DNA from 4 places in the Shewanella vesiculosa genome. Region 1 is predicted to be linked to each of the others. Evidence: predicted binding sites of a transcription regulator. Region 1 holds the regulator's gene; each other region holds the start of a gene.
The links. Region 1 encodes sigma-54, which starts transcription at its own class of promoters, with help from an activator protein. Its sites were predicted from a motif close to GTTGGCACGNNNNTNGNNT; they were not measured.
Positions count from the first base shown of each region.

Region 2: GW828_RS05615 (HAD-IIB family hydrolase) is a predicted target of sigma-54. The motif match lies at 1,403-1,421, and genes of this name have one in related genera.
Region 3: GW828_RS12450 (BON domain-containing protein) is a predicted target of sigma-54. The motif match lies at 2,202-2,220, and genes of this name have one in related genera.
Region 4: GW828_RS13520 (flagellar assembly protein FlgT) is a predicted target of sigma-54. The motif match lies at 3,862-3,880, and genes of this name have one in related genera.

Region 1 is NZ_JAACSD010000004.1:205,457-211,173, reverse strand. It holds gene hpf (ribosome hibernation promoting factor) at 1-183, opposite strand, end outside; gene GW828_RS03200 (RNA polymerase factor sigma-54) at 208-1,692, opposite strand; gene lptB (LPS export ABC transporter ATP-binding protein) at 1,836-2,567, opposite strand; gene lptA (lipopolysaccharide transport periplasmic protein LptA) at 2,564-3,145, opposite strand; gene lptC (LPS export ABC transporter periplasmic protein LptC) at 3,132-3,692, opposite strand; gene kdsC (3-deoxy-manno-octulosonate-8-phosphatase KdsC) at 3,689-4,255, opposite strand; gene GW828_RS03175 (KpsF/GutQ family sugar-phosphate isomerase) at 4,258-5,235, opposite strand; gene GW828_RS03170 (calcium/sodium antiporter) at 5,280-5,717, opposite strand, start outside.
Region 2 is NZ_JAACSD010000005.1:196,904-202,620, reverse strand. It holds gene GW828_RS05620 (glycosyltransferase family protein) at 1-340, opposite strand, end outside; gene GW828_RS05615 (HAD-IIB family hydrolase) at 342-1,202, opposite strand; gene ruvX (Holliday junction resolvase RuvX) at 1,834-2,253, opposite strand; gene GW828_RS05605 (YqgE/AlgH family protein) at 2,411-2,971, opposite strand; gene yciH (stress response translation initiation inhibitor YciH) at 3,176-3,505, opposite strand; gene hemH (ferrochelatase) at 3,760-4,773, opposite strand; gene GW828_RS05590 (glutathione peroxidase) at 5,026-5,559, opposite strand; gene GW828_RS05585 (hypothetical protein) at 5,670-5,717, opposite strand, start outside.
Region 3 is NZ_JAACSD010000011.1:18,510-24,226, forward strand. It holds gene GW828_RS12440 (sigma-54 interaction domain-containing protein) at 1-1,238, opposite strand, end outside; gene GW828_RS12445 (hypothetical protein) at 1,505-1,981, shown strand; gene GW828_RS12450 (BON domain-containing protein) at 2,256-2,807, shown strand; gene GW828_RS12455 (TetR/AcrR family transcriptional regulator) at 2,951-3,535, shown strand; gene GW828_RS12460 (C40 family peptidase) at 3,627-4,187, shown strand; gene GW828_RS12465 (LacI family DNA-binding transcriptional regulator) at 4,341-5,372, shown strand; gene gtfA (sucrose phosphorylase) at 5,460-5,717, opposite strand, start outside.
Region 4 is NZ_JAACSD010000012.1:16,744-22,460, reverse strand. It holds gene GW828_RS13545 (efflux RND transporter periplasmic adaptor subunit) at 1-461, opposite strand, end outside; gene GW828_RS13540 (TetR/AcrR family transcriptional regulator) at 706-1,356, shown strand; gene GW828_RS13535 (DUF6268 family outer membrane beta-barrel protein) at 1,463-2,407, shown strand; gene GW828_RS13530 (LPP20 family lipoprotein) at 2,530-2,976, opposite strand; gene GW828_RS13525 (FlgO family outer membrane protein) at 2,973-3,683, opposite strand; gene GW828_RS13520 (flagellar assembly protein FlgT) at 3,952-5,160, shown strand; tRNA gene GW828_RS13515 (tRNA-Arg) at 5,230-5,305, shown strand; gene GW828_RS13510 (DUF2947 domain-containing protein) at 5,523-5,717, shown strand, end outside.

The DNA of each region.
Region 1 (5,717 bases):
AATCTCTGCACCATTAAGGTTGATTTTAGCTTCTGCTTTTTGTTGTAATTTTTCTACATTGAGCACAACGTGTACATTATTGATCTGATCGAAGTGTCGTTCAAGCTTTGAAAATTTACCTTGAACGTATTCACGTAAAGATTCGGTAATGTCGATATTTCTACCTGTCATATTGATAAGCATAAAAATCCTCCGTTGCCTTGTAGGTTATAAACTCTTACGTTGGTTTGAGGGCGGAATGAGCATCGCTTCGCGGTATTTTGCAATCGTACGACGCGCAACGTTGATCCCCTGATCTGCCAGCAGTTGGGCCATTTTACTGTCACTTAATGGCTTTTGCTGGTTTTCTGCTGCAACCAGTTTTTTGATAAAAGCACGAATAGCGGTAGATGAGCATTCTCCGCCATCGTCGGTGCTGACATGGCTAGAGAAAAAGTACTTTAATTCAAATAGCCCACGTGGTGTGTGCATATATTTTTGAGTGGTAACCCGTGAAATAGTTGATTCATGCATTTCTACTGCTTCAGCAATATCATTGAGCACCATAGGTTTCATGGCTTCTTCACCATATTCAAAGAAACCTTGCTGAAATTGCACAATACAATTGGCGACTTTCAATAAGGTCTCATTGCGGCTTTCGATACTCTTGATGAACCATTTAGCTTCTTGTAAATGACCGCGAATAAATTGGCTATCGGCAGAGTTTTTACTGCTTCTAGCCATGGCTGCATATTGTTGATTAACGCCAATTTTAGGCATATTGTCTGGGTTTAACTCTACAACCCAACGGCCATTCTTCTTTAGTACGGTTACATCAGGAATAACATATTCGTCATCAATAGCGGTGACTAACAAGCCCGGGCGAGGGTTAAGTGACTGGATTAAGGTGATTGCGTCACGCAACTCGTTTTCTTTGAGCTTGGTTTTGCGCATCAATAATCTAAAATCGCGCCCAGCAATTAAATCTAAATAGTCTTTAATGAGCAGACGGGCATTGTCTATATGTGGGGTTGTGTCGGCATATTGGGCTAATTGAATGAATAAACATTCGCTTAAATCTCGTGCGGCAACACCAACGGGATCAAAGTGTTGAATACGTTTTAATACCGCTTCAACTTCATCTAGTTCAACACTTTCATCACCCATGGCTTCGAGAATATCTTCAGTGCTTTGGGTTAAATAGCCGCGTTCATCAATGGCATCAATGATCGCGGTAGCAATTGCTCGATCTGTGTCAGAAAATGGCGTGAGATTTTTTTGCCACTCTAAATGCTCATATAAGCCTTCAGTCGTTTCACCTTGGAATGGCATATCATCATCGCGCATGCTAGCACTGCCTGAACCTGACATTGGTGAGGCGGTGTACACTTCATCCCATGTGGTATCCATAGCTAAATCATCCATGGTTTCTTTGGTCATGGATTCTGCTGTGTCGACTGTTGAGGTGTCTTTTTCTATATTGACCACGCTGTTGTCACTAAAGTCGGTGTCCGATTGGTCGCGACTTTCTTTTACTGAGTCTTTTGCTTGAGAAAACTCATCTTCTATTTCAAGCAATGGGTTTGAGTCCAATGCTTGTTGGATTTCTTGCTGTAGCTCCAATGACGATAATTGCAGTAAGCGGATCGCTTGCTGCAATTGAGGGGTCATGGTTAAGTGTTGACCCATTTTGAGTTGGAGTGACGCTTTCATTTACCGCTTATCCCTAGATGATTTCCATAAAAATGACAATCTCGAAAACTGTAATCGATTGTCACATACATCAATGACATTTAACGCTATTTAGATATCGTTCAATGAAATGAGTTAGATAGACTAAAAGGCCAGTAAAGTAACTATAGCTTGAATTGTTCACCTAAGTACACAGCCCGAACTTGTTGATTACTCAATATCTCATCAGGTGTGCCTTCGGCAATTAAATTGCCCTGGCTGACAATATAAGCGCGCTCACAGACGTCTAAGGTTTCACGTACGTTATGATCGGTAATTAATACCCCTAAGCCGCGGTTTTTAAGCTGTTGAATGATTTTTTTTATGTCGATGACAGAAATAGGGTCAACCCCCGCAAAAGGCTCATCGAGCAAAATAAATTTAGGATTAGCGGCCAGCGCGCGCGCTATCTCTACTCGACGACGTTCCCCACCAGACAACGACATGCCTTGGCTGTCGCGAATATGGGTGATATGGAATTCTTCTAGTAAATGCTCTACTTGCTCAATCCGTTGGTCGGTAGTGAGTTCTTTGCGAGTCTGCAATACGGCCATAATATTGTCGTATACGGTCAGTTTGCGAAAAATACTGGCTTCTTGCGGCAAGTAACCAATCCCTTTGCGAGCTCTAAGATGCATTGGGTCGGCGGTTAAATCGTCATCATCAATTAAGATCCGACCTTTATCGCTTTGCACTAAGCCGACAACCATATAAAACGTGGTTGTTTTACCTGCACCATTGGGGCCTAAAAGACCAACAATTTGGCCTGTTTTAACGGTTAAACTCACATCTTTAACAACCTGACGAGTTTTATAGCTTTTAGCTAAATTTTCAGCCGTTAGGGTTATTTGGGTCATGGTTTGATCTGCTTTTTAACAGGAATTTCAGGGAGCTTTTGCTTTGGTGCAGTCTCGTCTTGGAAATTCTCAGGTTGAATAATAGTAATAACGCGATCTTTCCCTGTACCAGTACTTTCAGCAATCAGCTCTTGAGCGTTAATGTTGTACTTAATACGGTTACCGGTTACTTGGCTACCAGATTGATCCAGTTTGGCATTACCTGTCAATGTCAGTGTAGTGGTAGCAAGATCATAGCTTATTTCGTTGGCACTGGCGGTACCAATTTGACCGTCGTCTAACTCTTGTGAAAACGTTGCAGGGTTACCTATAGCGATGAGTTTTTTACTGGTACTGTTTTCGGGAGTAAACGCCCGTAACTCATCAGCATTAATGTTAATAGTGCCTTGAGTAACGGTAACAGGACCATTAAAAACAATTTGATTATTTTTAATGTCAGCAGACTGGCTTACTGAGGCAATTTTCAACTCTTGTTGAAGATCACCTTGTTTCGCTATGGTAGGTAAACTCAGCAGGCAAAATATGCTGCCAAATAACATAACATTGGCGTGAGTGTTGAGGCGATTAATGTGGCTCATATGTTCCTTCTACCTGGCTGAGTAGCGATAATTTTTGCGAATTCAAGTCAGCATGTAGACCTAAACCTTGAATAATAAACCCTTTACCTTTGATGTACACCATCTCTTGTGAGGTGCCGATCATAGTGGTTAAATCCACCGAAACAGCTTGGGTACTGAGTGACTGCAGGGGTTCTTCTATATTAATGGCATCAATAATAACATTATTTTCTAATATGACTTGGCTGGTATTTTTATTCAATTGGCCTCTATCTGCGCTTAATTGCCATTGCGCTTGGCCGTTTTCAGGGTAAATGAGGTAAACAGGTTTAGTAAAGTGAGTAATGTCACTTGAGGCGTAATGCTCCATGTGTTCGGCACTGACTCGACTAGCAATTAAACCGAGTTTATTAAATTCTGTGGTGCGTAGGTTATCCGCTACAAAGTCTGGACGTTCAATACCACGAACTTTCACAGCATCCATTTCACTGCGTTTTATTTGCGCTTGCCAGTAGAGGAAAAAAGCAAGTCCAAAAAAAGCCACAATACCTAGAGTGATTCTATTCATATACTCATACCATGAGCACTGGCAAATTTATCTTGGCTTAAAAGCAGTAAATCAGTGAGTTCTCGTAACGCGCCATGGCCACCATTAAGAGAGGTGGTCATATGGCAATGTTGCTTAACAAATGGGTGCCCGTCACCGACACACACGGCAAGACCAACTGCTTTCATAACTGGGAGATCTACCATATCATCGCCAATATAAGCGACTTCGTCTGCGCTGACATTATACAGTGATAGGAGTTGTTCAAATGGCTCAAACTTGTTATCAATACCTTGATAAATATGTTTAATACCTAACGCGGTCATGCGAGTTTCGACAATCTTTGATTTGCGGCCAGTAATGACGGCAACGTGCATTCCGCTTGTCAGGATAGATCGAACACCATAACCATCGCGAGTATGAAACGCTTTGAGTTCTTCGCCAGCGTTACTGAGATAAATTCGACCATCTGAAAATACCCCATCGACATCACAGATTAACAGTTTGATTTTTTGAGCGCGTTGCCAAATATCATTGCTGATAGGGCCGTAAAATCCTTGGTGGCTGGTGGTTGATTCTGACATGATTAAATGACTCCCGCTTTAACCATATCGAGCATGTTTAATGCCCCGATCGGTTGATGTTTTTCATTGACTACAATCAGTCCGTTGATACTTTTTTCATCCATAATTTGCAGTGCTTGTGCCGCTAGAATACCGCTAGGGCAGGTGACACAATTCTGGGTCATTACCTGAGCTATCGGAGTGGTGCGAAGGTTGACTTCTGCGTCGATAACTCGGCGCAAATCGCCATCAGTAAAAATACCAACCAGTGTTGTTTCGCTGTCGACAACAGCTGTCATACCAAGGCCTTTTTTGGATATTTCATACAGCGTTTCAGTAATACAAATATCATTATGCACTATGGGTAAATCATCGCCTTTATGCATAACATCATCGACTTTTAATAATAATTTTCGTCCCAGAGATCCACCAGGGTGTGACAAAGCAAAATCATCTCGAGTAAAGCCTTTGGCTTGCAATAAGGCAATGGCTAATGCATCACCCATTGCTAAAGTTGCTGTGGTACTCGAGGTTGGTGCCAATCCTAACGGGCATGCTTCTTCTTGTACTTCAATGCACAAATGGATTTTAGATAAACGCGCCATATTAGAGTCTGGTTTACCTGTTACTGCGATAACCGGTACGCCCATTCGCTGTATTACTGGCATTAATGTCAGTATTTCACTCGATTCACCTGAATTAGAAATGGCAAGCACAATATCGTTTTTAGCCAATGCGCCTAAATCACCATGACTTGCTTCACCTGGATGAACAAAAAATGCCGGTGTACCTGTGCTGGCAAAGGTCGCGGATATTTTATTACCAATATGCCCCGATTTCCCCATGCCCATAACAATCACTTTGCCTTTGCACTGCAAGATGAGTTCACATGCTTGACCAAACTCAACTGAGTCTACATATTGATATAAATTATCTAGGGCAGCCTTTTCAATATCAATGACTTTACGGCCCCACTGACGAAATTGAGTTTGATTTACCATACGGTTCTCTCTTTTAGCTGAATACTTTACCTTCATGCCCCAATCTAGTGAGACTGAAATACAATCACTTGGTACGCGATAAAGGTGATTAATAATAGTGTGCCATGCCAACGAGTCAGTTGTTGCTTAGCGCCACTGGATAATACTAAAACGGCTAATGCTGCACTGGTGCCTAATACCATGTAGAAGTCTCTGCCGCTGGCCGATGTATCGATTTCCCCGGGGGAAATTAACCCTGGCAATGCCAACACAGCAAGAATATTAAATAAGTTCGATCCAACGATATTACCAATGACAAGATCGTGTTCTTTTTTTAACACGCCAGCAATGCAGGCTGCTAATTCTGGTAGGCTTGTCCCTACTGCAATAATGGTTAAACCGATGACAAGATCGGACAAACCATAAAACTTTGCAATACCCACGGCACCATCAACCATCCAACCAGCTGATAGCGGGAGTAATATAATACCGACTGTAAGCCA
Region 2 (5,717 bases), on a different contig from region 1:
CCTGTAATTTTGCATCCAGCGCTTGTAAGCGTGGGCCATCATTCCACAAAATGCGGTGATGCTGTGGTAATTCTCCAAAAAAGCTTAACGCGTGTTTGTACTGCTTAAGATCGGCTCTATCTAAGCCAATCACGATTTCGGATAAATACGGCACCTGTTTTAATTTGCTGACGATATCTTTAAGGGCATCACCTTCTAGCTCTGAATACAAGGATGGCAAAATGAGTCCCAACGGACGCGTTTTTGAAAACGTTATTAAATCTTGCTCCAGCTCTTCATGGCTACGTCGGGTTAAATTATGCATTGTGGTAACAATGCCATTTTGGTAAAAATCGGCCATATTACGCCCCTCCTAGTGATAGTTGCTTTACAGGTGATTCAGCCGATGACGACAGTAGAGTTTGTTTAATGCATTCAGCCCAACCTTTAGGGCCAAATTCACTACTTTTGATACTGGGATTTTTAGTCGCTAATGAAGGAAACTCGTGAACAGGGGATTTGATCTGGATTGCCAGATCAGCAGCTTCGAGCATGGCGTTGTCATTACCACTGTCACCGAGTGCAATGGTGGTCACTGGAGTGTTATATTGCTTGGAATAGACACCAGCTAACCATTGCATCGCTTTGCCTTTATCAGTATCGCCACCAACATGAAGAAAGCGTCCTCCTTGCAGAATATGTGCACCAACACGGGTCATTAATTCAATAAAGACTTGTTTATTAGCTTCACTGCCTTGCCAAAGTACTGGCTCGGCATAATTCCGAATCAAAGCCAACCTGGCATTATCTGGCGATAAATCGGTGATCTCACATAATGCTTCAACTGATAGAGATGAAAAACCAATAAAGTCATCGTTAAATGCTTGTGCATGTTGTGTTAACAAATCAAGCCAGTATTCTCGCGGCTGACAAAACTCTTTTACCCAATAATACCCTTGGGTAAATGTGTCTTGTGGTTGTTGGTCAAAGTAACCAATAGGGATATATATTGCCGCACCATTTTCTGAAATAAACGGTGAATTAAAACCAATGGTTTGTTGCAGCTTTTCCATTTCGGCAAAGGTTTTACTAGTATTGGCAATAATCGGAATTTTCCGTTCATTCAATGCTTCAATCACTTCAATCGCATGGCTAAAACTGTAGTCAAAATGATCAAGTAAAGTGCCATCTATGTCAGTAAAGATAAGTGGTCGTGTTGTCATATCCAGTCCTTTTCAATCATTGAACGAAACTAAGCATAGAGCGGACTGCGTCCTGCTAGATCGCTGCGCTGCGAGGTTCTAGGCGCTAGGGCGTGACTTCGTCACTGCTAGGAACGCTACGCGGCTAAGTGCTATACAAGTAATAAATATAGCGAATGAGTCATTATCGCGCTTAATCTAATCCGATTTACTTAAGATAGATTCAGGATATGTGCCAAACGTAATAAGTTTGCACCTTAATAGCACAAATAGACTTTAATCATTGATATAGTTGGTTTTATTAATTTAAAAATAAAGATGAGGTAGAAAGGTGTATTGAACAAGATAAGAAGATATGTGCAACGATGAATAAAAAATGCACCATTTTGGGGCAAATGAAGTGATGGCAAGCTATAGAGCCTAGATGCTAGAACGCTACGCTGCTAGATCCTATAAAATCCTAGCAGCGAAGCAACCCTAGCTGTGACGCAGTCACGTCCTAGTAGCGCAGCGACCCTAGCAGTGACACAGTCACGACCTAGCAGCGAAGCGACACTAGCAGTGACACAGTCACGACCTAGCAGCGAAGCGACACTAGCAGTGACACAGTCACGACCTAGCAGCGAAGCGACACTAGCATCTGGGCATTAAGTTAGAATTGGTTTTCGAAATAACTTTCGATAATTAACACCGCTGACACGGCATCCACTTGGCCTTTGGTTAATGCTTTAAAACCACCTAATTCGAATAAGCGCGCTTTGGCATCTGCAGTGGTTAGGCGTTCATCTTGAGTGGCAATCTTGACACCAAATCGACCATTAATTCGATTAGCAAATTTTCGAGCTCGTTGAGTCATCTCTTGCTCAGTGCCGTCCATATTTAATGGCAAGCCAACGACCACAAGATCAGGTTGCCATTCTTTCAATAATTTGTCGATATCATCCCAATTAGGAATGCCATCAACCGCTTTGATCGATAATAAAGGCGTGGCACTGGCAGTGATGGCTTGACCGATAGCGACACCGATACTTTTGGTGCCATAGTCGAAGCCTAAAACGGTTTGTGGTTGCATGTGTATCTCTTTGTTTGAATCTTTAGAGGACGCTTTAAAAGTAACAGCCTAGAGCGCTACGCTGCTAGGACGCTTCGCGGCTAGATTCTATAAATCTTAGCAGCGCAGCTGCCCCCTAGCAGGACATAGTCCGCCCTAGAAGCGCAGCGAACTATTGTTAAGCATGGCCTATTTGACTCGACATTTGCCAAATATCGAAACCGAGTTGTTGGGTGGCCGACTGCCACATTTGTTCAGGTTCTACGTTAAATAATAACTCGGCCGAAGCTTTGATTGTTAACCAGGTATTGTCGGCAATCTCTTGTTCCAGTTGATTTTTACTCCAACCCGCGTAACCAAGTGCTACCACAAAATTTTCTGGGGACTTGTCTGAGCCAATCGAGGCCAATATATCTCGCGAAGATGTTAGCATTGTCTCCTCACTGATTTCAGTACTATTGAGCCAATGTTTTTGCGGCGTATGCAGTACAAAGCCTCGATCCGGAGCAACAGGGCCACCAATGAGTACTTGGCTGTCGAGGGAGAATAAAAACTCAGGCGATAAATACAACTCCATTTGCTCAAGCAGCTCTTCAATCTCCAAACCTATTGGACGGTTAACAATGATGCCCATCGCCCCCTTTTGATCATGCTCGCAAATGTAGATCACTGAGCGTTCGAAAAATGTATCATCTAACGATGGCATGGCAATTAAAAAGTGGTCTTTTAAGCTATCCATATTCTCTCCCCAATAGTGCGTTAGCCTGGGCTTGTTGGTCTTTCAAGATGATTTTTACCGCGATTTGTAGCCATGTCACACAAGGCAGGCTTGTTGATGTAGTTATACTAGATCAACAAGCGATAATGCAGTATAAAGCCGCTAAAAAGATTGCCCGAAGGGTTCGAATAAATATTGACCACCACAGACCAACAAGCACTAGTATTATCCACCCGCCAATTTCACGGTGAAATTCAACTTTTCTAATATGGATTTTATTTGTTCGCGATTGTCGGTTTGTACCTCAATGCAGAAGTCTTTCACTGTACCACCGCAGCCACATTGTTTCTTAAGTTTTTGCGCTAACTCTTTTAGGGCTTTTTCATCTAACTCGAGCCCTTTAATCACACTAACGCCCTTACCTTTTCGGCCTTTACTGTCTTTGTGAATCCGCACGATACCATCACCGCTTGGTACTTCAACTTGCGGTTTAGGTTGTTCAATACGACCTTTATCAGTGCTATAAACTAATGCGATATTAGGATCTATTCTCATATTATTTCTTTAGCGATAAAACTTTATTTGAGTTTAACAAATCATAAAAGCAGAGGCGAGGATATAAAGCTAAAAGCCTAGGTACGCAACAGCCTAGAGCGCTGCGCTGCTAGGACGCTACGCGGCTAGATTCTATAAAATCAACAGCCTAGCCGCATAGCGGCCAAGGATCTTAGCAGCGAAGCTGTCCCTAGCAGGACGCAGTCCGCCCTAGAAGCGAAGCGCCCTAGCAGTGACGGAGTCACGCCCTATAATTATAGAAAAGGTTTAACAAGGTTTGCCATCATATTGATATGATCATCATTGTCATTTAAACATTCGATGTATCTAAAGTTTTTGCCACCTGCATCTTCAAATACGTGACGATTTTCGCCCTTAATTTCTTCTAAGGTTTCTAAACAATCGGCACTAAATGCTGGGCAGATAACCGCGATATCGGTAACACCTTTTTCAGGAAGACTACCAATGGTTACGTCTGTGTATGGTTGTAACCATTTAGCTTTGCCAAAGCGAGACTGGAATGTTGCCACATACTCATCTTCAGTTAGGCCTAATTTTTCTACCACTAAGCGAGTTGTCTTCATACAAAAACAATAATAAGGATCGCCTAAATGCAGATTGCGTTCAGGCATACCATGATAAGACATCACCAGTTTTTGTGGTTTTCCGTGTTGTTCAAAATCTTTTTCAATCGATGCTGCAAGCGCATCGATAAGATCAGGGTTGTCATGGTAGGTGTTAATAAAGTGCAGTGCGGGAATATAACGCCATTTCATTAATTCTTTGGCTAAAGCATCAAATGCCGAACCCGTTGTTGGAGCCGCGTACTGTGGGTATAAAGGCAAAACCACTAAATTGTCTACACCTTGCTTGTGCATTGCTTGCAGGGTACTGGCCGTTGATGGAGAACCATAACGCATAGCCAAATGGACGCTCACATCATGCCCTTGCGCGTGTAAATTATCGGCTAGTTTGGCTTGCTGACGTTGGCTAATGTCGAGTAGAGGCGAACCGGCTTCGGTCCACACTTGTTTGTATAAGGCTGCTGATTTAGCTGGACGAATACGTAAAATAATCCCATGAAGAATAATCATCCATATCAGTTTTGGAATTTCGACGACTCGAGGATCCGCCAAAAACTCAGCTAAATAGATGCGAACAGCTGATGCGGTTGGTGCATCTGGTGTACCTAGATTTAATAATAATACACCGGTTTTGCCACGCGCTTTGTGACCGGTTTCTTTATCTAGCCCTGAAAATCTAGCCAAAGTATCTTCTCCGTTATTAGTATGGATTTATAAATACATCACAGTATGAGTAACTTGTGAGATGAAATTATAATTATATCGCTTTCGATTAACACAAAAAGAGCGCTAGTTATCGATTTGATGATCAAATCGATCGGCGCTCTAAAACGTCTATTTCAATTAAACTATTATCTCGATTAAATAGCTATATTAGTTAACGCTATCCTAAGTTAACTAATTATCCTAGCTAACTCATTTGGATAAGCTAACCATTTATAGAACGGACTCAATCGCTTTTATCAATTCATCGCTATCGGGTTTAACACGAGAGCTAAATTCTTTTACCGTTTTGCCATCACCTGAAACAACATATTTATAGAAGTTCCACTTTGGCTGGCCACTTTTATCACCTAAATATTTAAACACTGAGTTGGCTTCACTACCTCTCACGGGTGATGTTGACACCATGGTAAACGTGACACCGTAGTTGATGAAACATACATCTGCGGTTTTAGCTTCGTCTTTTTCTTCTTGAAAAAAATCATCTGATGGAAAACCAATAACCACTAAACCTTTGTCGGCATATTGCTTGTGCAAGGCTTCAAGTGCTTCAAATTGAGGTGTAAAGCCACAATGGGAGGCGGTATTAACAATTAATACTGCTTTACCTTGGGTGAGTTCACATAGATTGACGTTTTCTTCAGAGTGTAATTTGCGGGCTTCAACATTGAGATAATCAGGACAACTTGCAGCGAAAGCTCCTGCACTGAGGGTAAACAAGCCTGCTGCGGCAATAAATTTAATCATGTTAAGTGTCCTTTTCTCAAAGTGAATAGGCACCGCTAAATAAATTTATCGGTGCCTAATGAAGTATCAATACATTATACGCGATACTTTTTTATTGAGATCAAAACCTTTTAGAAATAGAAACCAATATTGATGTTTAAACGAGAATGCCATGATGT
Region 3 (5,717 bases), on a different contig from region 1:
ATTGCAGCTTTTTCTAGTTCGTCGAGGCGCATGCCCACAGGTATTTGTACGCCGTCAGTTAACGGCTCTGTTGAAGGTTCTAGCGATGACACCATGATATGGCTCGGTAAAATTTCGTTTTCTGCCAGAATATATGCACGTTCAATAGCGTGTTTCAATTCGCGGACATTACCAGGCCATTTTTGTTGTTGGATCAGATTAAGTGCATCATCTGAAAACATTTTTGTGAGTTTTTCAGCTGTGTTTCGATATGCCAAAAAGTGCTGTGCGAGTCCACTTATGTCGTTGTTACGGTTGCGTAATGGTGGCACTTGGATGGGAAAATGCGCTAAACGAAAATATAAGTCTTCGCGAAAATGACCCGCATCAATAGCGTCGGCTAGATCGCGGTTAGTGGCGGCAATAATACGAACATTGGCTTTTTTAAGATGTTGTGAGCCCACTGAGCGATATTCATTATTTTCGAGTACGCGTAGTAATTTTACTTGGTGTTCTAACGGCATTTCGGTGACTTCATCAAGAAATAAGGTGCCGCCTTCTGCCTGCTCAAATACACCACGGTGATCTCGATGAGCACCAGTAAAAGCGCCTTTTACATGGCCAAACAGTTCGCTGTCGACCAGTTCAGGGCTTAATGCACCACAGTTAATTGCGATAAAGGGTTCGTCGACTCTATGACTAGCCAAATGAATAGTATTGGCAACGAGCTCTTTACCTGCACCGCTTTCACCAACGATGAGCACGTTGCTCTCGGTGACAGCGACTTTACGAATAGTGCGATATAACTTGTGCATCGCACGCGATGAACCAACCAATAAACCATATTGGTCTAGTTCACTCGAAAAAGGCTGTTTTTGCTTAGTCGATTGCGATTTGAAGTCTCGGGCAAAGTCTTCTAGCGTGTCGTTAATCACATCAGCATCGTAAGGCTGGCGAAAATGATAACCAGCCGTTTTTGACATTAAATGATCTAAGTTGGGATTTGGCTTACCTTCGGTTAAGAAGATGAGCTCAATATCAGACATTATCGAACTGTCAGTTAGCTCAGCGTATTCTTGTTGGCTTAATTGTGACAGTTCAATGATAGCAACGTCTATTGAGTTACTCTTTAGTTGGTCTAACCAGGACTGGTCAACTGAGCTGGCAATCTTATTAAAGTGCTGGCTACTTGGTAAAGCAAGTAGACGAGCTTCACCTTCTTGACGGTGTAAATGGTAAAAAAGTGTTGGACGTGGCATGCCGATTCACTCCCTGTGGTATGTAGTCCAATGTTTGTCTCGGGTGTCGTGTGACAACTAAAGACAATCATTCAGTGTTGTTAGGCCATTAACGTGTAACAAAATATTATAATAACACTAATAATCAGATGGTTAATTAAATTTTGTCCATGTGCAGACGTGCTTATGTTTAGGCTTTGCTTACATAATATGTGCTGGATCTCTATAGGTTATACAACCTATAGAGCAAAGTACTAGTTAAATTATCGAATACAGGAGGATTTGCGTTGAAATCATATACTCGAGACGAACAAGTTGAGTCCGATGTGTGGCTTTTGCATGAAGCGATTGATTTATGCCAAGAGGGCGAGCAATTTTATGCCCAAGCAATACTAGGGGCCGACGATTACAACATTAAGCGGGTTTTTATCCATATGGCTGACATTAGAAAATGCATGCTAACGCGTTTAACACCATTATTTACGTTGATGCGATCCAGCCAAGCAAGACCTATGGACAGTAAAACCTTTCACCAACAATCTTCATATAAACACTATGCTAAGGCCGAACACCTGATACAGGATAAACCATTACCGCAGGTGATTGCAGTATTGGTTGAAACTGAGCAACAAGTATTAACTCAATTAAAGTACGCCGCTAAAAAAACTAAAAATAAGCGTGTCGCAGGGCAACTTGCCGAAGGCATTGCTTGGCTACAGATGAGTTTTGATACCATGAAACACCTTTCCGTTGCAGGTAATTAGTCTGCGGGTAATAAAAACGCCTGATAATGTTGATTCTCAGGCGTTTTTTGTTGATGTTCGCTTCGTCACCTTTTAAGTCTAGTCGAGGTTAAGCCACTCTTGATTGCCATGAGGAAAAATTTACCTAGTATCGGTAAAAAAGTCCGATAACATTACTATTAAAAGTCATCATAGCAATGAAAAAATTTAATTAGTTGTTATTTTACATGTGGTTATAATTGTTGGCATGATTCGCGCATTATAATCCTTGATATTAACAACGGAGGAAATCTTTATGAAAAAGACCACATTATCTGTAGTAATGAGCATCATGTTAGGTTCAATGGCATTCGGTGCAAGTGCAGCACAAGATTGGCAAGATGATGCAAAAGATGCGTGGATCGATGGTAAAGCTGAAACCACACTTTTGTTAAATACTAATTTGAATTCATTCGATATTAATACTGACGTACATGATGGCAATGTGACCCTAACAGGTAAAGTTAACAGTAGTGTTGATAAGGCACTTGCCGGAGAATTAGTGAAAAGCTTAGATGGCGTTAAAGACGTCAATAATGAATTGTCGGTAATGAAGCCTGATAGCGATAAAGACACTAATGATCTCGCTAAAACCCTCACCGATTCAAAAGTCGCTACCGTAGTCAAAACGCGACTATTATTCTCAGCCGACGTATCTGGTACCGATATTGACGTTGAGGTAAAAAATAGCGTGGTAACATTAAAAGGTTCGGTATCGAGTGATGCTGAACGTGATTTAGCTTTAATGATTGCCAAAAATACTGATGACGTAAAAGATGTTGTTAATAAGTTACGTGTCACTCAGTAATCTATTGATAATCTTTAAACCAGCCTTTGGGCTGGTTTTTTTATGCCTAAAATAGGCAATAAGTCACTATATTTTGATTATTAGCAACTAAAGTTAGCCGACTGGTCTATTCTTGTTTATCCTGTCATTGAAATGGAGGCTCAATGAACAAAAGTGCAGCAAGTAGACAATCAATATGCGCCGTAGGCGAAAAGCTTTTTGCGTTACACGGTTATAGTGGCGTGGGCATTAAATTAATTCTCGACGAGGTCGGTATTCCTAAAGGGTCTTTTTACCATTACTTTGCCAGTAAAGAGGCGTTTGCGGCAGCCGTTGCCGAACATTATTTTCAATTACGTATTCAACCTATTGCTATCGATTCAAGCGTAAATTTTAAAACTAATTTATCAACAATGCTTAATGGGTATCATCAACTCATTGATGAGCTGTTTAGTGGCAGTGAGCCTCGTGGCTGTTTAATGGGTAACTTAATGGTTGAAGTCAGTAGCAAAGCGCCTTTATTGCATCAAACCTTAAACCACCTTTATGATCAATGGTTGGGCTTATTGAGTGCGCTTATCGAGCAGGGGCAGCTGCAAGGCCATATCCGTACAGACTTGCCAGCATTAACACTAGCGAGTGTTTTTTGGGCGAACTGGCAAGGAACTATGCTACGCTGCCAAATTAAAGTCGATAAAATGGCTGCTAAGCGAGCTTTAGTGCAGTGTATGCAGATGATGACTCGATAGATTCAAGTGCTGCAGCAGTGATTTTGAGCGTGTATTGTGAAAACAATATTGCTATATAGAGCGGTTTTTTCGGTGTTTGGAGTAGGGTTAATTGGCTAAAAGATTATTACTTAGTTGTTTGGTTTTACTGCTGTCGGCATGTGCGTCTAGTCCGCAAGTGGTTATCGCACCTAAGCCTGTGGTAGTTCCACCCATGCTTAAGCAAGCAGCGCCCAAGTGGAGCGAGTCAAGCCTGTTAAGTTTTCATAATCAATGGAAAGGTACGCCATATCGTTTAGGTGGCCTGAGCCGAAATGGCGTAGATTGTTCAGGGTTTGTGTATTTGGCCTACCTGAACATTGTCGGCGACAAACTACCTCGCACAGTGAATTCACAAGGGACTTTGGGTAAAGACGTGCCGCGCAGCCAGTTACAAACCGGCGATTTAGTTTTTTTTAAAACCACTCGGACGGTTCATCATGTCGGTATTTACATGGGCAATGATCGTTTTTTACATGCCTCGACTAAAAAAGGGGTAAAAATTTCGAGTTTGAATAATATCTATTGGAAGCCTCGTTTCTGGTTTGCAAAACGCATAGACAATCCAACGTTTGAACAAAACATGTCGATAGCCAGTCTGGTCGAACATGCTCAACAGCAAGACCATTTATAATTTGGCAGCAGTTTAACAGCTGGTGCCGTTTATTTGCTTCAATCCTAGGCCTGCATCTGAAGTATTGCTTGGGTTGTTTTCACCGCTTAGCATCGATATATTCATGTTATAAATAGCTGTTTAGGCTAAAACCACGACGTAAACGGACCCGTTATGCCAGACTCCAAGCATTGGACATTAAAAAGTATTGCCAAAGAATTAGGTGTGTCGAATGCGACGGTATCTAATGCGTTTAATCGTCCAGATCAGTTGTCGGAAAAACGCCGCACAGACATTCTCGCTGCCTGCAACGAGCTAGGATATTTTGGACCTAATAAAGCCGCGCAATCTTTAAGGCGTGGTAAATTTGATACGGTCGCATTGGTGTTGTCGGACAGTATTGAATACATGGTGTCAGATCCTGTGGCCAGTAAATTTATGAAAGGTGTTGCGGCCGTTTTCGAGCAACATAAAATTAATTTACTGTTGTTTTCTGGTAGCTCTGACAATGTGAATGGCGTCAATGATTTTGTCGATGGCTTTATTTGTTATGGTCGCCCCCGTAACCGTTTATTAGCTGAGCAATTGAAAAAAATCCGTAAAAAAGTGGTAACGGTCGACTTTAATATTCACCGTAGTGCTTCGGTGAGTATCGATAATAAAGCCGGTGCCTATGAAGTGGCCAAGTTGGCGATTCAATCTGAGCAAGATCAGGTCGCAATTCTTGGATTACGCTTGCTTGATACCCATTTAACCTGCCGCGTGTATGATATTCATTCTATGGAAATTGACACGTCTGTAGCGCATCAGCGTTTGCAAGGTTATTTGGATGCCATTGGTGATACTGGGGTTAAGCTTGGTGATGACCGCATATGGAATATCCCTGAAAGTAATGCCGACTTTGCGACCATAGCTGCCAAAGAGGCGCTTAATTGTGTACCGCGTCCGAATGTATTTTTGTGCATGAGTGACTTAATTGCCTTGAGTTTAATGCGCGAGGCAATCCAACAAGGTTTACGCATTCCACAAGATGTTCGAGTGGTGGGTTTTGATGGTATTGACGAAGGTACTCGGGCGATCCCGCCGCTGACGACTGTGTTCCAGTATTCAGAACAAAAAGGCCGTAAAGCCGCTGAAATGTTTATTGCTGATGCCCATCATGCTGAAGTGTTAGGTTATGAATTGTCACGTGGTGGCAGTTGTTGATGTAATATTGATGACCGGACGATTTCGATACAAATAAGGCGCCTAATAGGCGCCTTATTTACGTTTGAGCTTAAATTACCCGTCAGATTATCTGCTATGTTTAGCCAATAAATCGGCCAGCACAATATGGGTCGATTGTTGCGCTGCAACTATGTTGATATGGGTTTCTTTAGTGGCAAAGTTCACGCTTAACTTGGCTGAACTGTCGCCATGCACCCAAGAAAGTGTTAACTGATTAGCTTGGTTTGTCATGGTGAACTCACCATTAAAGGCATCAACGTTATTGCGAAGAGTGATCAGCTCACATAGCGTTTTAACAACTGGTTTTTGCATCGCGGTTTGAAT
Region 4 (5,717 bases), on a different contig from region 1:
ATGACTTGTTGCTGGGTTTCATCAAGCTGCTGTTCAGACACATAATTTTGTTGTTTTAGTTTTTGAGTGCGAACTAAGGTGCTTTTGGCTAAATCGATATCCGCTTGGGTTTGTAATAAACTGGCTTGCAGTTGTTGTTGTTCGGCCGTTAATAACTCGATATCAAGTAGGGCTAATGTTTGACCTTTAGTCACAGTATCGCCACTGTCGACTGAGATATTGTTGAGCTTACCCGCAAGCTCAAAGCCAATACCTGTGGTATTGGCTGAGCGAATTGTCCCAGTATAGGTTTGCATATGCTGGTAATGGTCATTTAACACTAAGCTTTGTGATAACACCGCTTGATAGTCAATTGTATGCGAGTGTTCTTTTACCTCAGAGCCACAACCGCTTAAAACGATTAAGCTTAAACTTAGCGCCCAGTATCGAATGATGGCAGTGAATGTCTTTGACGCGTTCATAAGTTTATTCCTTGCAAAGCAATTAATAGTGTCAATGTTGATTTATTTTTCGCCGTTGGCATGAAAGGCAATAAGCGCATAGATTTTCAGCACAACATAAAATGTAACTTTAATGTTAACTAGACTCGATAGTCTAATTTTATAAAACTAGACTGTCCAGTCTATTTTTGGTTACTATTAGGCTAAATGCTGATCAGCAATGCAGAGGCTTGATTTGCTTAATGAGCTAATTTATGGAACCAACATGACAAAACAACACACAGCGCTTAATCCCAGCGGACAGAACCACATCAGCCGCAGTGAACAAAAGCGTGCCCAGGTGCTCGAGTCTGCGATTGATCTTTTTTGTCATCATGGTTTCCCTAACACCAGTATGGATGAAGTGGCCAAGCATGCCGGTGTATCAAAACAAACTGTTTACTCCCATTTTGGTTCTAAAGACGATTTATTTGTGTCTGCGATTGAATCGAAATGTGTTGTGCATCAACTCACCGACGATGCCTTAATTGATGCCAGCCAACCACAACAGGTTATTTTGTTATTTGCACAGCAGTTTGGCGAAATGATTGTTAGCAAAGAAGCCATGACAGTGTTTAAAACCTGTGTTGCTCAAGCCGATACTCACCCAGAAGTGTCTAGATTGTTTTATAATGCAGGCCCTAAGCATGTACTAGGATTGGTTCGAAACTACCTAATAAAAGTCAATGAACACAACGAATACTTTTTTGAAAACCCTCATGAAAGTGCGGTTAGATTGTGTTTAATGTTGTTTGGTGAGCTAAAATTACGCCTAGAGTTAGGCTTAGAAATAGAAGATTTAATCGTCACCAGACAACAATACCTGCAAGATACCGCCGACATGTTTTTACGAGCACATAAAGTGGGCGTAAAATAAACTCAACCTCAAGTTGAACTTAATTGGCCATATAGCAGTATTACTTGAGCAATTAAGCCAAAGTAATATTCAGTTTATTTCATTATTTGAAGGGAAGCAGATTAGTATGACGCTTTACAACACTAAGGTAATTTCTTCTCCGGCACAGAGTAAGTCACTGAATTTATCTGTACGGTCATTATTGTGCGTATCGGGTCTGCTGTTAAGTCAGCATGCTTTAGCGGCACCAGAACGTTCACCGTTTTCACTCACTGTTGCTCGTACATCAACGGGCACCGCTAATGTAGGCGCAGAGAGTGCTAACCCTAATCAGTTGCAACGAGATACATGGAAAACCAGTTTTTCGGCAAACATGCCACTTAATCGTCAGTGGTCTATAGGGGCAAACTTAGGCTACGATAATCTCGATTATGACTGGGATATTAACCAAAACAGCCTGTTACGCAGCAGTACTCAACCTTGGTCGACCATCCATCAGTACAGTGCCGGTTTGTCACTATCGTATCGCTTAGATAATCATTGGATGTTTCTCATCGCACCCAAATTACAGTATGCCTATGCTGATACGGCATCATCTTCAAATGCACAAAGTTATGGTGTCGTCGCCTCGGGGATGTACCGCTTTGATTCGGGTAATATGCTTGGTTTCGGTGTGGCATATTTAAATGATATTTCAGAAGTGCGCACCTTGCCTTATTTAGCCGTACGTTGGCAGATAAGCGATAAGTGGGTACTTGCTAACCCGTTCCAAGCTGGTTTTAGTGGCCCGGCAGGATTAGAGTTAAGTTATCAATATAATCGTGACTGGGATTTTGGCGTGGGCAGCTCAATGCGAACAGAGCGTTTTTTAATTGCTGACGATGACAAAACCATTGAAGTTGAAGAATGGGTAGGCTTTGCTCGCGCAGGTTGGCAAGCAACGACTAACGTTAGCCTTAATGCTTATGCTGGTTACTATTTTGGCGGTGAAATGCAGTTAAGTTATCCCGATGTCACTGAAGACATGGAAAACCAAGCCGCATTCGGTTTAGTGTTTAAACTGAACTTTTAACGATTAGTGGTAAACCATACAATAAAAAATGCCGCTGATATCAGCGGCATTGTTGTAAAAGTTAATCTAGCGACTCAGCATTTATCTAATAAAATCGTCTTAACTACTAATGCAAATCGGCCCTAGAAGTAAGTCACTTCTTTTACCCGCTTAGGGCGATTTTGTTGTTCGTATAACTGCCATACTTGTTTAAAATCAAGTGCTAACTCAGTGACATAAAACTCACCGGCTGGGTAGGTTTTTACCACTTTAGCCCCGCGAATAATGCCACTCACGCTAGACTTAACGTTGTCGTCAGTTAATAACCACTCACTCACGTCGCTGTTTGCGGTAATCTTTTGGCCATACACTTGCTCTGCTAACTCACGATATGCAGCAATTTTTGATGCTTGCATTGCCATTAAAATACGATGCGATGGTTCTTTGCTTGGCTGAGTCGCTAAGGGTGCATAACCAATTGCGGTTAGGGTAGGGAACGAGGCTGGAGCTTCGGTTTCCCACTGGACATATTTATCCTTGCTTACACAGCCAGTTAACAGTACCAACACAATTAACATTAACGACTTCATAGCTTATCTCCTAATACAGTATAACGACTGTCGCCCTTATTTTCGTGGCGATACAGTAAACCATTACGCGATTCAATCATTTCAGAAGGTTGTAAATATCCCGATAAGCTCGACGCCGCCACAAATGATTGCACCGCAGAAACCACTCTATTATTGGTCACATTCACTATCCGGCCGTTAAAGACGATTCCTTCAGGTGTTAAGGTCATGGTTGATACCAAAACGTGCGCTACCGGTAAATCGGAACGCAACAGCTCCCAGTTTCGGCTCAACATAAATTCACCTTGCTCTGTTGCGCGTAAATTGGTTGCGACGTTTAAATCAACCAAATTAAACTCATGTGCATGGAATGCAGCAAGCAATCCTTGCTGTAATTGAAGGCCTAACTCATTGGATGTATTTAAATTGCTGGCCATTACCGGCGTAGAAATGAGCAGTGGTTCATCAGGGCGAAGGGCATCATTTTGCAATACTAATTCGTTGACTAACTTTTCTGCCCACACATTGACCTGGCCCTTAGGCGATATTCCAACAGCTTGTATATCATAAGCTAGCTTGTGCTGATAAACCTGATCTTCATCGACCACTTTGACAAATTTACCGTTATTACTAAAGGCAAGATTATTGGCAGCATTAGGCGTTTGGGTGCATGCAACTAACGTCAATGACGCCAGTATGACCGTGGGGACAACAAGCCTATTAATCATAATAATTCCTCTTACAAAAATGCCGCAAGTCTTGGTATAAATGAGTCATTTTATCGCCTTATTTATCGGTAACTAAGGTCAATTTTTTACTCTTTAATATTCGTTCCTTTATATCGGCAAATGCGTTAGAAGCTTTACTATAATTACCCTACATCTAAAAAAAACTATTAAAGCGGTTATAGGCACAATTTTTGCTTTGTAAAATATAGAGTAAGCTTAATTCATTTTATTAGGCCAAATAGACGTTTTTTTGACATTAGGACATCGTATGCTGATCCGACACAGCCCTACTAACCGAGCTAATCCCTTTAGTCATCTTGCTGTCATAGCCATATTATGTGCAAGTGGCTTGCTAGTGACAATGTCTGCATTTGCTGAACAAATTGAAGTGACTGGCAAAGCCAAAATTGTTAATGGCGATATTGATAAAGCTCGCGAAGACGCTATCAGCCAAGCATTAAATTATGCCAGTTTAAAAGCGGGAGTTAACTTTTCTAGCGAACAACAAATTAATCAAGGACGGCTTACTCAAGATACTTTTCAAATGCAGCGTATGGGCTCGGCCAATAATGTTGAATTAATGAGTGAAATGATCAGCGAGCATACTATTACTGTCATTTTACAGCTTGAGCTTAGCGAACAAGAGCCCGATGCCCAATGTAAAAGCCAATCACTCAAAGCTGCGATTATGCTGCCTCAAGCTTATTTACAAGAACGTGAACAATTACGCTATGGTCAATTAGCCCACTTTGAAGAGCGCATCACCGAACAATTAGGCAAAGCGATTAACGCGCAATCGCGATACAGTTTTGCCAGGCTACATGCAGATGAGAAAATTGATAATACCAATCAATTGGTCAATTTTAGAGGTAACCGCATACCCAGTTGGTTAGGTGAACTTACCGACAGCCAATATTTGCTGCAGCCCGAAATTATTGATATTTCAACTGAACCAGTACAAAGCAGTTATTTGGGCTTTGTAGAAGATGATCCACTGAGGCAATTTATCCTTAAATTAACTCTTTATCATGGCATTAGCGGTGAAGTGGTCTGGTCAGAATCATTTGCGACATCAGCGCCTTGGGAATTTGAACGACAAGAAATAGTTTCACCAGCTAATCAACGCTTTTGGCGATCATCTTATGGCCAGGCGATCAGTGATATTTTACAACAAAGCGTTATGTCGTTAGATAAGCAACTCAATTGCCGACCATTACTAGGCCAAATTGTGGCAAGAGATGGTGATCGCATTATCATCAATTTAGGCCGTAAAAATGGCGTTAAAATGGGTGATAAGTTCCAAATCGTCCTGCAGAAAAACATCCCAGACAGATTCAACTCTATGCGCGCTATCGCGACTAAAAGTCGGGCTAATGTGGTTATCGAACAAGTGACCGAAGACAGTTCAACGGCAATCTTTGACGGTATCGACAGTGCTTATAATATTCAAGTGAATGACATTGCGATTAAGAACTAGTTGGTTGTTAATTAAGCAATTAAATTTAAAAGGTTTAATTCGATTATAAACTCAGTATAATCACTGGGTCTCTCTATAGCTCAACAGGATAGAGCAGCCGCCTCCTAAGCGGCCGATCGGGGTTCGAGTCCCTGTGGGGAGACCATATAAACTACTTCTATGCTCATTCTCAATCTTTTCTCATCATCTGATTTATTTCATTGTCCCTTACCAGAATTAAGATATTTACTCGTATCAATATTTTTAACTACAGCATTAATCTTTTTAACAAATCATCTCATCATTTGTGTTTATCACTATCGCAGTCTGATCGGCTTTAGCGCTATAATTGTGCTTCATTTTTTATTGCTAGGAGCAGTTGTTTGTCACATTCATATATTCCGTTTGATCTTTATAAGCGTAAGTGGATTTTTAACCATAAAGATTTGCCTGTATCAGATGATGATAAGGCCTTGATTAAACCACTGACCGATAAAAGTGCCATGGAAGTGTGGGATAAGTGGATAAGCAATAAGAGCAGTCGGGCGGAATTATTTGAGAAAGGCGATTGGCCAATA